One region of the Caulobacter sp. GW821-FHT05F04 genome, then DNA from elsewhere that is predicted to be linked to it. Evidence: riboswitches for the same ligand, from Rfam matches in the RefSeq annotation. Region 1 holds a riboswitch; each other region holds the start of a gene.

Region 1 (4,243 bases):
TCATCTGGAGAATGCCTCTGAAGAAAGGGGGAGCGCCGCCGGCGGGGGGAGCTAGGGGAAGCAACCGGCGGCGCGATGTCGGGCGGGCTTAGAAACGCATCCGCGCGCCGACGGTCACATAGCGACCGATCACGTCGTAGTAGGGCGAGTACAGCGACGAGACGGGCGGGTCCTTGTCGAAGAGATTGGTCGCGTTGGCGTAGAGCTCGACCTCATGGCCCATGACCTCGGGCAGCTTCGCCTGAACGCCCAGGTCGACATAGGTGTAGGCCTTGATGTGGCCGTTCACGAGGTCGACCGTTCGGTTGTACGTGCCCGGCGAGATGTAGCGCGCCCGCAGGTTGGCGCTGAACACCTTGCCCGACCAGTCGAGCGCCGCGGTCATCCGGCTCTTGGGCGTGCCCAGGCCGAACGAATAGCCTTGCGACTTGACGTACTCGATCTTGCTGACGCCGTCGTTGGTGGTCAGGCTGTTGACCCAGGTCATCAGCCAGCGGGCGCGGATGCGGCCGGGCGCGTCGGGGATCAGGCGGTCGAGATTGGTCGCGTACGAGATCTCGGCGTCGACGCCGTCGGTCTTGTAGTTGGCCAGGTTGACATAGGTAGAGACGATCCGCGAGATCCCGCCGGTGGCGTCGCGGGTGACCCGCGAACACATGTCGGCATTGCCGTTGGCGCAACGCGTGACGATGTCCTGCGCCGAGACCGTGGTGATCACGTTGTCGATGTCGATGTCGAAATAGTCGACCGAGATGTTGAAGCCCGGCAGGGCCGGCGGCGAATAGACGAAGCCGGTCGTGAAGGTCTTGGCCGTCTCGGGCGTCAGGTTCGCATTGCCGCCGCCATTGGTCAGCACGTAGACGCTGGAATTGGTCTTCGGGTCGACGATGGTGTTGTAGCCGGTCGTGCTGGTGGTGAAGAGTTCGTTCAGGTTGGCCGAGCGGATGTCGCGCGACTTGGTGATCCGTCCCCGGAAGCCCGGGAAGAACTCGTTGGTGGCGCCCAGCTTCCACGACCAGATCGAGCCGGTGGTGTTGTAGTCGGAGACGCGCGCGGCGGCGTTGATTTCAAGTTTGTTGAAGACGGGCACGTCGCGGACGACTGGCACCAGCACTTCGGCGAAGGCCTCCTTGACGCTGTAGTCGCCGGCCATGGCCGAGAAGCTGAAGGTGGTGAAGGCCTTGGCCGCGTCCAGGGCGCCGACCGTGCGATTGACCGACTCCTTGCGGGCCTCCGCGCCGACGGCGACCGAGACCGGGCCGGCAGGCAGGCTGAAGGGCTCGCCGCGCAAGCTGAAGCCGCCGACGTCCAGCTTGCTGGTCTCGCGCTGGCTGGGCGTACCGGTCACATAGTCCAGCGCCGCCTTCGAGGGCGCGCCCTGGCCGAACAGGTTGATCGGCACGCAGTTGGTCGAGGCGTTGGTCAGGGCGACCCGGCAGATCGGCTGGCCGGTGGTCGGGCTGATCACCGAGTCGACGGCGTTGGCGTAGTTCTGGGTCAGGAAGAACCCAGGGGTGTCGATATTGTTCTCGTTCTCGCCGTGGCTGTAGTAGGCGCTCCAGCGCCAGCCGTCGCCGAACGCGCCGTCGAACGCGATAGTCCCCTGGGTCGAGACGCGCTCGAAGTCGATCGTCGGATAGGCCTCGGTGTTGAAGCGGCCCATGGTGAACGAGGTCTGTCCCGCCGCCGCCAGGGCCGACTTCACCGCCGTCGGCAGATAGGCGTTGTCCGACTTGATCGTCAGGTTGCCGCGGTTGTGGTCCCCGAACCAGATGTAGTTGTTCCACATCCGTGAGCGGCGCAGCTCGGCCGTCATCTTGATCTTGTCGGTCAGGTCGTAGGTGACGCTGGCCATGGCGGCGTAGCGCTTCTGCGGCGTGACGAGGGGCGAGAGGTCGTCGTTCGAAGGGCCTTCGCCGCCGACCGAGTTGGTGCCGATCACCGTGCCGGCGTTGAAGGTGCGCAGGCTACCGTCGGGATTGAAGGCCTGGCCCTTCAGCACGCCCGACATGATCAGGCCGCCGTAGGCCGCGTTCGAGAAGCCGACGTTGGGGGCCAGGATGAAGCGGCCCGCGCCGTTCGACACCGTGGCCCAGCGGCCGATGTTCGGCCGGCTGTTCTTCGGGATGACCCCGTCATTGTCGATGTACTCGCCGCCGATCACGAAGTGGCCGCGGCCGTCGGCGAAGCTCTTGCCCGCCGCCGCCTCGAGGCGGACCTGCTTGGCGTCATGGTACGAGGACTCGCCCGCCTCCACGCCCAGCTTCAGGCCGGTGAACGTGCGGTCGATGCTGATGTTGACCACGCCGGCCACGGCGCCGGAGCCCCAGGCGGCCGAAGCGCCGCCGGTCACGACGTCGACGCCCTTGGTCAGGACGCTAGGGATCAGGTTCAGGTCATTGTCGCCCGAGAAGCGGCGGCCATCCAGCAGCACCAGGGTGCGGCTGATGCCGAGGCCGCGCAAGTCGACCGGGGCGTTGCCCGCGCCCGTGTTGGTGCCGGTGGTCTGGGCCGAGGTCGTGGCGCGGAACTGCGGCAGGTCGTTCAGGGCCGCGGCGATGTTCGGACGGGCGCCGACGCTCAGGTCCTGGGCGGTGACCCGCACCGTCGGGGTGGGCGCCTCGAAGCCGGCGCGGTCGATGCGCGAGGCCGTGACGATGATCTCACCGACGCTGGTGTCGTCGGTCTTGGCGGCGCCCTGGGCGGCGTCCTGGGCGAAGGCGGCGCCGTGCAGGGCCAGGACGGCGGGAACCAGGCTGCAACCCAGCAGCAGTCCCCGGCGAGTTTGGCGTGAAAGAGTCAAGGTAAGATCCCCTATGTTTCAGCAGTCGACAGTCGCTCTCTCCCGCGCGCCCGCTTGTTCGGTCGCGTCGGTCGCGGCGCTCGGAAAGACGTGCGCCTTCCCGGACTCCGCCAGGCGGTTCCTCTGCCCCCGCTGTCCCTTGGCCTGAGAGATTCAGACGCGGTCGCGCCCTTGCTCCTTCGGCGAGGCCGCTCACTTGTGGAGCGGTCCTGCTTTCCAGCGTCCTCGTGCTCTGCGGTCCCTGTTGCCTGAGCGTTTCCGGGGCGGTTGCGCCTTCGGCGTCGGGCTGACCCGATCTCTTCCGCGAGAGCCAGGCCAGTACGACCGGCTCGCCCCATCGCGTCAAAGCGTCGAAATCCGGTACAATGTTGCCCGGCGCGCGATGAGGACGAAAGGAATCCCCCTGAGCTCAACCGGTGGGCACGACGCGCGTTCGTCCGTCGCCGCGCGATCCGCGAAGGTGACAGGTCGGTGACAGCTTGGGCTCATCGAACACAGCGGCAAAAACCGCCAAGCTTTCGTGAAACTGTCCGAAAATGATGATTTTTCAGGCAGATTTTGATCTATATTTAGGCAACATCAACGGTCGCGGGCGGCTTTCCAGCGCGCCAGCAATTCGGCGCGCCGCCCCTGGTCGAAATTGGCCAGTAGGGCGGGACCGACACGGATCGGCCGGCCGGCCGCGCCCAGCGCCGGCGCGCCGCCGGCGGGACGGATCGGCGTCAACCTGGCCTGGGCCAGTCGCCTCTGCCCTTCGTCCGACATCAGATAGTCCAGAAACAGCCGGGCCGCCTTCGGATGCGGCGCCGAACGGGTGATGAAGGCCACGCGCGAGAGCGACAGGTGATAGTCGCTGGGCACGACATAGCCGATGTCGGCGTTGCGATGGCGCGCCCACCAGTCGGCGTAGAAGCCGTTCATGTCGTAGGCCAGATCGTGCGCGCCCGACAGGCTGGTCAGCAGCGGCGCGCCCGGGACGAACAGGCCCGGCTCCGATTTGGCCAACGCGTCATACAACGCCCAGGCGTCCGGATAGGCCTGCAGGTCGCTCGACAGGTACATGAACCCGACCCCACTCTTTTCGGGGTCGTACATGGCGATCTTGCCGCGCCAGCGTTCGGGGTCGGCGCGCAGGGCCGCCAGCAACTCGGCGTGGCTGCGCGGCACCTCCGACTCCTTCAGCGCCTTCCTGTTGTAGGCGAAGACGATCGGCTCGGCCGTCACGCCGAAGCCCTGGTCGCGCCAGACGGCCCAGGCCGGCAGGCCCTTGGCCTCCGGACTGCGATAGGTCTGGGCGTAGCCGTCGTTGATCAGCTTGACCTGGATGTCCATCGACGAACTCCAGGCCACGTCGGCGACCGGCGCGCCCGCGTCCGTCTCGGCGATAAGGCGCGCCTGCATCGGTTTGGCGGCCAACTCGACGAAGCGGACCTTGATCTT
Region 2 (4,243 bases), on a different contig from region 1:
TACTGGGCGTAGTTGGCGTTGGAGTACGGCACCCCCGCCACGGCTTCCGGCAAGCTGCCCGTCGGGATCGACAGCGGCGTGCCGAACGGAACCGAGGTGGGCACCGCGCCCAGATAGGCGAAATAGCGCCCCTGGCGGCCGAACACGTCGCCCGCCGTTCCGGCGTACTGAGCCTTGGTGATCGACGGGCTGTCATAGTCGAAATAATCGTTGTGGACGGTCTGGAAGCTGATGTCGCCGCCGTTGGGCAGGTCGTACTGCAGCTTGCCCTCGTAGTGCTTGCGATCGATCGTGCCCGGGCCGCGCCACAGGTCGCCCTTGATCCAAGAACCGCTGACATAGCCCGACAGCGGACCCACCTTGCCGGATTCCAGGCGCAGGAAGGTGCGGCGCAGGTCGTCGCTGCCGAAGGTCTGGCTGATCGCGCCGCCCATCTCCTCCGACGGGGCCTGGGTGAAGTAGTCGACGATGGGTCCCAGCGAGGCATAGCTGGGCAGGGCGACGTCGCCGGCCCCGGCCGAAGCGGTCACCCGCAGCAGGTTCTCGTTGTCGACATAGCGATAGATCGGGCTGCCGCCGAACTGGTCGCTGCGGCCCATCGGGATGCCGTCCAGCAGGAAGCCGATCTGCTGGAAGTTGAAGGCCCGCACCGAGACCGAATTGCCGAACTCGTACATGCCCAGGGCGTCGTTGGCCTGGACGTTGAAGCCCGGCAGGCTCTCCAGCATCTTCAGGCCGGTGATCCCCGCCGGCGCGGACAACAGAGCCTCGCGGGTGATCGAAACGGTGGCCGTGGCGTGGTCGGTGCCGATGGCGACGCTGGCTTCCGACAGGCGCTTTCCGGTCACCACGACGGTTTCCAGTTCGGCCGCCTTGTCGGCTTCCTGGGCCAGGACCGGCGTGGCGCTTCCCAGAACCGAGGCGGCGAGCAGCAGCGCCCTAAGACGAACGGCGGCGTGTGCAGGTATGCGAGTGGTCATGACTATCCCCGATCATTTTGACCAGGGCAACGTCATCAACGCCTCATCGCAGGTAAACTAAGAATTTCTCGGATCGCATCCACATAATCACAAAGTGGAAACGTTACGCATCCATGTTCGATTTATGAACACTTTGAATATATTCATATTATATATCTAACAGATATCTCACGAAAGTCGTGCACGACGATCGCGTTCATTGCATTTGGCTATATCGATATGGAAATACCTAGATCTGCATTGGCGCACGCGTGGGTCTGAGCGGGCCGGGACGGCTCGCCTTCGCACCCCCGCTGTCCTTGGGCCTGAGAGATTCAGCGCCCCGCCTCCGATGGACGGGCGGTCGCCTTGCTCCTTCGGCGAGGGCGTTACGCGCCCTGCTTTCCAGCGTTCAACATCTCGCGCGGTCCTTCTGCTTGAGCGTTTCCGGGGCGGTTTCGCCTTCAGCGCCGGGCCGGGGCCCGATCTCTCCCGCGAGAGGACTCCAGGGAAGGAGCCGGGGCCGCGCCCGTCAACCGATCAGACCGCCCGTGACCGCACTCAGCGTTCAACGCCTGCGGCGATTGCAGAAAACGCCAATTTCAGCGGCGCCCGCGTCGCCGCGCCGCGGCCAGAAGGTCATCAGAACGCCATACGGCCATACCTCGTTAACCATATATTCGAAGCTTGCCCGCTAGCCTTAAGAGGTCATGGCCGTATCCTTTTCGCGTAAGCCCGCCTATGCCGCCGCCGCGCCCGCTCCGGGCGGGTCCGGCGACCTGCGCGCCAAGCTGATGGCCGCGGTCAGCAATCCCTTCATCGGCGCCAGCGGCGCGGCCTGCCTGTTCCTGGCCTCGCTGGCGACGCTGGTTCTGATCACCAGCGACCCGCACGCCGGCTCGCCGGTGATTCGCCTGGAGCTGACCAAGATCGGCGCCACCAAGAACGCGCCGGAGGGCTGGCGCGAGGGCTTGGGCGGCGAGGATCCGCACGGGGCCGAACTGGCGCCCGGCCAGTTGGACCTGTCGGCCAATCCCTTCGCCCCGGTGAAGCCCGAAGAGGGCAAGGCGCCGGCCGCCGAGGGCCTGCAGAACCTGCCGCCGATCCAGCAGGGCCCGGGCCTGGCCCAGGCCCCGATCGCCGGCCTGACCGCGCCGGGCCCCGGCGGCGGCCCTCTGCCGATCATCGGCGCCGACGGCCGCACCGCGGCCGAGGCCTATGCTCGCCCCTTCACGCCCAACGGCCGCCCCAAGGTGTCGATGGTCATCGGAGGGCTCGGCCTCAACGCCCAGACCACCCGCGCGGCGATCGAGACCCTGCCGGGCGAGATCACCCTGTCCTTCGCGCCCTATGCCGAGGGCCTGCAGGGCTGGATCGACCTGGCCCGCGCCCATGGCCACGAGGTGCTGCTCGAGACCCCGATGGAGCCGGCCGACTATCCGGCCAACGATCCGGGTCCCTACACCCTGATCGCCGCCAACAGGCCCGAAGACACCGTGCGCAAGCTGGAATGGCTGATGTCGCGCGCCACCGGCTATTTCGGCCTGTCGAACTATCTGGGCGCCCGCTTCGTCGACAACGACCAGGCGATGGCCACCTTCAACGGCGTGCTCAAGTCGCGGGGCCTGGCCTTCGTCGACGACGGCCTGGCCGCCCGCCGCGCCGGCCCGATCCCGCGCGCCTCGGCCGACCGCGTGATCGACGACGAGCTCTCGGCCGGCGCCATCGACACTCAGCTCAAGGCCCTTGAGACCGGCGCGGCCGGTCGCGGACAGGCGCTGGGCTCGGGCTTCGCCTATCCGGTGACGATCAACCAGGTGCGTATCTGGGCCGCCGGCCTGCAGGCGCGCGGCATGCAGCTGGCCCCGGCGTCAGCCCTGGCGCACCGCTAGAACTCGTGGAAAAAGGCTCGGCATGACCGAGCTCGACCATCCCAAGCACCGACCGAACGTCGGCGTCGTCCTGTTCCATCCGGACGGCCGCGTCTGGCTGGGTCGCCGCCACAAACAGCCCCCGCCCTACAACTGGCAGTTCCCGCAAGGCGGGGTCGACGAAGGCGAGGACCTGGAGGCCGCCGCCCGGCGCGAGCTGGCCGAGGAGACCGGCGTCAGCTCCGTCGAACTTCTGGGACGCACCGAAGGCTGGATCACGTACGACTTTCCGCCCGAGGTGCTGGCCAACGAGAAGCGCTCGCGCGGCTGGCTGGGGCAGAAGCAAGTCTGGTTCGCCTATCGCTTCATCGGCGACGAGGCCGAGATCGATCTGGAAGCGGACGCGCACGTCGAGTTCGACGCCTGGAAATGGGGCAGGCTCGACGAAGCACCCGAACTGATCGTACCCTTCAAGCGCGGGGTCTACGAAGCTGTGGTCGCCGCGTTCCAGGAGTTCGCGCGCGGCGGCTGATCTCCCGCGCTGGGGAGTATCGAATGGCGAATACGGTCCTGCTGATTCACGGCTATGGCTGCGCGGGGGACGTCTGGGGTCCCGTCGCCGCGCGGCTGAAGGCCGAAGGCTATCGCGTGGAGGCGCCGACCATCCGATCGGCGGTGCGCACGGTCGAAGGTCCGCGCGCGGGTCTGGTCGGCCTCTCTCTGGCCGACTATGTCGCCGAGATGAGCGCCCTGGCCCAGACCCTGGCCAAGGAGACCGGCAAGAAGCCGCTGGTCTTCGGCCATTCGATGGGCGGGCTGATCGCCCAGAAGGTCGCCGAGGCCGGCCACGCGTCGGCGCTGGTGCTGTTCGCCCCGGCCTCGCCGGCCGATGCGCGCGGCAAGCCCAAGCTCTCTCCGGTCTTCACCTTCCTGAACATGGCCCTCCGATCCAAACCCGAGACCCGGGCGGGCAAGATGTGGAAGACCGGCTTCAAGTTCGGCGTCATGAACGCCGTGCCGGCCGAGCGTCACGACGCGCTCTACGCGACGATGGTCTATGACAGCGGCCAGGCGCTGGCCGACCTGGCCTGGCCGCACAAGGACGTCCACAAGACCGCCTATGTCGACGAAACCAAGGTGACCGTGCCGATCCTGATCAATGCCGGCGCCCTGGACCGCACCACGCCGCTGGACGACGTCCAGCGCCTCGGCCGCAAGTACCCGCAGGCCGACCTCAAGATCTATCCCAACAACGCCCATTATCTCATAGACGAGCCCAACACGATGAAGATCCTCGACGACGTGATCGCCTGGCTGACGGGCAAGAAGCAAACCCCGGCCACGACGGCGGCTCCGGCCCCCGCGCCCGCCCCGGCTCCGGCTCCGGCTCCGGCTCCGGCTCCGGCTAAGCCG
Region 3 (4,243 bases), on a different contig from region 1:
GTTCGTGATCGACTGGCTGTATGGCGTCGCCCCGGCCGGCGTCGACGAGAAGGCCTGGCTGAAGGCCAAGGCCGACAAGAGCCAGGCCGACGGCCTGCGCTATGTCTCCGACGACGATGCGCGCGGGCAGGACACGCCGCATCCGGTCGGCGCGGTCTGGGACAACGGTTCCGACCCCGTCGTCGAGCTCGACCATCTGATGGCCGTGCGCAAGATCGCGCTGGACCGTTTCGGCCTGGCCAACCTGCCCAAGGGCGGGTCGGTGGCCGATCTGCGCCGCGTGATCGTGCCGATCTACATCTTCCATCGCTATCAGGTCGACGCGACGGCCAAGCTGGTCGGCGGCGTCGACTTCACCTACGCCGCCGAGGGCGATGGCCGGGAGGCCAGCAAGATCGTTCCGCCCGCCCGCCAGGCCGCCGCCATCGACGCGCTGCTGAGGACGCTGGCGCCCGCCGCGCTGGACCTCTCCGACAAGACCCTGGATGTCCTGACCTCGGGCCAGTCGCAGGGCGCCGACAAGGCCAATGATGTCGAGACCTTCGGCCAGGGGCCGGTCTTCGACCTCCCCGCGACCGCCGACGTCGCCGCCGACCTCGTCTGGGGCGACCTGTTCGCGCCGGCGCGCCTGAACCGTCTCATGGAGGCCAAGCGCCGCGATCCGGCCCAGCCGGGTGTCGAGGGGCTGTTGGACAAGGCCCTGGCCTTCGCCGCCTTCGATGGCAAGGCGACGGGCCGCCAAGCCGAGCTGGCGCGTCGCGTCCGCCAGAGGATGGTGGTCAACCTGGCCAACGCCTTGGGCGACAAGGACCTGTCCCCGACCGCGGCCACCGTGATCCGCGCGCGTCTGGCCGACTGGGGCAAGGGCCTCAAGGCCGTGACCGCAAGCGACGCCGCCGACCGCGCCCAGGCTCGCGCCCTGGCTGGTGTCGTCACCGATGAAAGCGGCGACCGCCTGGCCGGGCTGATCGAGGAAGGCAAGGCCAAGGTCGTCATCCCGCCCGGCCCGCCGATCGGCGAGGACGACTGGTTTGGGGGCATCGGCCTCTGACGTGGCAGGCCGTGCTTGACTCGCACGGCCGCCTCCCGCATCACCCCGAAGACCCTCGCGGGAGACATCGGGATTCGCTCCCGAGGCCGAAGGCGCAACCGCCCCGGAAACGCTCAGGCAAAAGGACCGCGCGGGTTTAGGAACGCTGGAAAGAGGCCTCCCGAAAGGGCGGCTCGCCGAAGGAGCAAGGCCAAACCCGTCCGGCAGAGGGGCGAGGCCGGAATCTCTCAGGTCCAAGGGACAGCGGGGGCGACTTGCCGGCGGACGCCGGTCCCGTCGCCGACCCCGCTTGGAGCCTGTCCAGTGTCCGATCAAGACCTCAAGAAGACCCCGTTGTACGAGGCCCACGTGGCGCTTGGCGCGCGCATGGTGCCGTTCGCCGGCTACTCGATGCCGGTGCAGTACAAGGACGGGGTGCTGAAGGAGCACCTCTGGACCCGCGAGCACGCCGGCCTGTTCGACGTCTCGCACATGGGCCAGGCGCGCCTGCGCGGTAAGAACCCGGCCAAGAGCTTCGAGAAGGTGGTCTCGGCCGACTACCAGGGCCTGAAGGCCGGCAAGCAACGCTATGGCGTGCTGCTGAACGCCGAGGGCGGGATCATCGACGACCTGATGACGGCGCGCCCCGACAACGACGGCCTGTTCGTGGTGGTCAATGGCGCCTGTAAGGACAACGACTACAAGATCATCGCCGAGGCCCTGGCCGGCGAGGCCACGGTGACCCGCCTGGAGGACCGCGCGCTGCTGGCGCTGCAAGGTCCGCAGGCCGCCGCCGTCCTGGCCGCTCATGTTCCGGAAGCCGCCGGCATGGTGTTCATGGACACGCTGGCCCTGACCGCCTTCGGCGTCGACGCGATCATCTCTCGCTCGGGCTATACGGGCGAGGACGGCTACGAGATCTCGGTCCCGGCCGACGCCGCCGAGCGCATCTGGAACACCCTGCTGGCCGACGAGCGCGTCAAGCCGATCGGCCTGGGCGCGCGCGACAGCCTGCGCCTGGAAGCGGGCCTGCCGCTGTACGGCCATGACCTGGACGAGACGGTCTCGCCAATCGAGGCCGGTCTGAACTTCGCGGTCGGCAAGTCGCGCCGCGAGGCTGGCGACTATCTGGGCGCGGCCCGGATCGCCAAGGAACTGGCCGGCGAGCTGTCGCGCGTCCGCGTCAATCTGAAGGTGCTGGAAGGCGCGCCGGCCCGCGAAGGCGCCGAGATCGCCGACGAAGCGGGCAATGTCATCGGCAAGGTGACCAGCGGCGGCTTCGCCCCCAGCCTGGGCTTCCCCATCGCCATCGGTTTCGCCCCGCCGGCCTATGCGGCCGTGGGGACGAAGCTCAAGGTCATCGTTCGTGGAAAGGCCGCCGCCGCTGAAGTGGTCGCCACCCCGTTCGTCGCCAACCGTTACGTCCGCAAACTCTAATCAAGGGCCCAGGCAATGCGTTTCACCAAAGATCATGAATGGGTCATCGTCCAGGGCGACGTGGCCACCGTCGGGATCACCGCCTACGCCGCCGAGCAGCTGGGCGACGTGGTGTTCGTCGAGACGCCCGAGGCCGGCAAGGTCGTCAAGCAGGGCGAGCAACTGGCCGTCGTCGAAAGCGTCAAGGCCGCCTCCGACGTCTACGCCCCGGTGTCGGGCGAGGTCGTCGAAGGCAATGCCGAGCTGGGCGATGCGCCGGAAACCGTCAACGCCCTGCCGGAAAGCGGCGGCTGGTTCGCCAAGATCAAGCTGAGCAACCCGGCCGAGGTCGACGCCCTGATGGACCGCGACGCGTACGAAGCGTTCCTGAGCACGCTCTAGCTCCACCGCCGTAGACACCCCCCATCCCCGCCCCTTCCCCCATTGAGGGGGAAGGGAGAAGGACCGAAAGATGCGTTACCTCCCCCTGACCCCCGAAGACCGCGTCGAGATGCTCGGCGCGATCGGCGTCAAGTCGATCGACGACCTGTTCATCGACGTGCCGGCCTCGGCCCAGCGTTCCGGAACCGTCGACCTGCCGCTGCACGCCGGCGAGATCGAGGTCGAGCGCGAGATGGCCGGCCTGGCTCGTCGCAACCGCTCGGCGGGGGAGGGACCGTTCTTCTGCGGGGCCGGCGCCTATCGCCACCACGTGCCCGCCACGGTCGACCACATCATCCAGCGGTCGGAATTCCTGACCAGCTACACGCCCTATCAGCCGGAAATCGCCCAGGGCACGTTGCAGGTGCTGTTCGAATTCCAGAGCCAGGTCGCGGCCCTGACCGGCATGGAGGTGGCCAACGCTTCGCTCTATGACGGTTCGACCGGCGCGGCCGAGGCGGTGATGATGGCCCAGCGCGTCACCCGCCGGAACAAGGCGGTGATGTCGGGCGGTGTCCATCCGCACTATGTCGAGACCATCGAGACCCTGGCCCACGCGGCCGGCGTCATGACTCAGGCGATGGCTCCGGCCATCGACGCCGAGGACGCCGTGATCGCCGCCATCGACGCCGACACCGCCTGCGTCGTCGTCCAGACCCCGAACGTGTTCGGCACGGTCACCGACGTGACCCGGATCGCCGAGGCCGTCCAGGCGGCCGGCGCGCTGCTGATCGTGGTGACCACCGAGGCGGTCTCGTATGGCCTGCTGAAGTCGCCCGGCGAGATGGGCGCCGACATCGCCGTGGCCGAGGGCCAGTCGATCGGCAACGGCCTGAACTTCGGCGGCCCCTATGTCGGCCTCTTCGCCTGCAAGGAGAAGTTCGTCCGCCAGATGCCGGGCCGCCTGTGCGGCGAGACCGTCGACGCCGATGGCAAGCGCGGTTTCGTTCTGACCCTGTCGACCCGCGAGCAACATATCCGCCGCGACAAGGCCACTTCGAACATCTGCACCAACAGCGGTCTCTGCGCCCTGGCCTTCTCGATCCACATGAGCCTGCTGGGCGAGACTGGCCTGCGCCAGCTTGCCGCCCTGAACCACCAGAAGGCGGTCGCCCTGCGCGACGCCCTGAAGGCCGTGCCGGGCGTCGAGATTCTGACCCCGCGCTTTTTCAACGAGTTCGCGATCAAGCTGCCGAAGGATGCGGCCGAGGTCGTCGAGACCCTGGCCGGCCATGGCGTCATCGCCGGCGTGCCGTTCTCGCGCCTCGACGCGGACGCGGGCCTGAACGACGTGCTGCTGGTCGCGGCCACCGAGACCACGCTCGATATCGACATCCCCTTCTTCGCCAAGATCCT

What was found. Region 1 has a riboswitch for glycine ahead of AC07R7_RS11245 (TonB-dependent receptor domain-containing protein). Riboswitches for the same ligand answer to the same signal wherever they lie in the genome.
Region 2: it holds a riboswitch for glycine, as region 1 does, so the genes downstream of both, AC07R7_RS04760 (TonB-dependent receptor) here and AC07R7_RS11245 (TonB-dependent receptor domain-containing protein) in region 1, are expected to answer to the same signal.
Region 3: it holds a riboswitch for glycine, as region 1 does, so the genes downstream of both, gcvT (glycine cleavage system aminomethyltransferase GcvT) here and AC07R7_RS11245 (TonB-dependent receptor domain-containing protein) in region 1, are expected to answer to the same signal.

What each region holds. Positions count from the first base shown of each region.
Region 1 is NZ_JBWKSF010000003.1:530,465-534,707, reverse strand. Features, by position in the region: gene AC07R7_RS11250 (S9 family peptidase) at 1-4, opposite strand, end outside; gene AC07R7_RS11245 (TonB-dependent receptor domain-containing protein) at 89-2,803, opposite strand; glycine riboswitch at 2,934-3,025, opposite strand; glycine riboswitch at 3,029-3,117, opposite strand; gene AC07R7_RS11240 (ABC transporter substrate-binding protein) at 3,383-4,243, opposite strand, start outside.
Region 2 is NZ_JBWKSF010000002.1:74,860-79,102, reverse strand. Features, by position in the region: gene AC07R7_RS04760 (TonB-dependent receptor) at 1-980, opposite strand, end outside; glycine riboswitch at 1,264-1,378, opposite strand; gene AC07R7_RS04755 (divergent polysaccharide deacetylase family protein) at 1,670-2,851, shown strand; gene AC07R7_RS04750 (RNA pyrophosphohydrolase) at 2,874-3,362, shown strand; gene AC07R7_RS04745 (alpha/beta hydrolase) at 3,386-4,243, shown strand, end outside.
Region 3 is NZ_JBWKSF010000002.1:159,065-163,307, forward strand. Features, by position in the region: gene AC07R7_RS05250 (zinc-dependent metalloprotease) at 1-1,051, shown strand, start outside; glycine riboswitch at 1,100-1,190, shown strand; gene gcvT (glycine cleavage system aminomethyltransferase GcvT) at 1,355-2,467, shown strand; gene gcvH (glycine cleavage system protein GcvH) at 2,483-2,848, shown strand; gene gcvPA (aminomethyl-transferring glycine dehydrogenase subunit GcvPA) at 2,919-4,243, shown strand, end outside.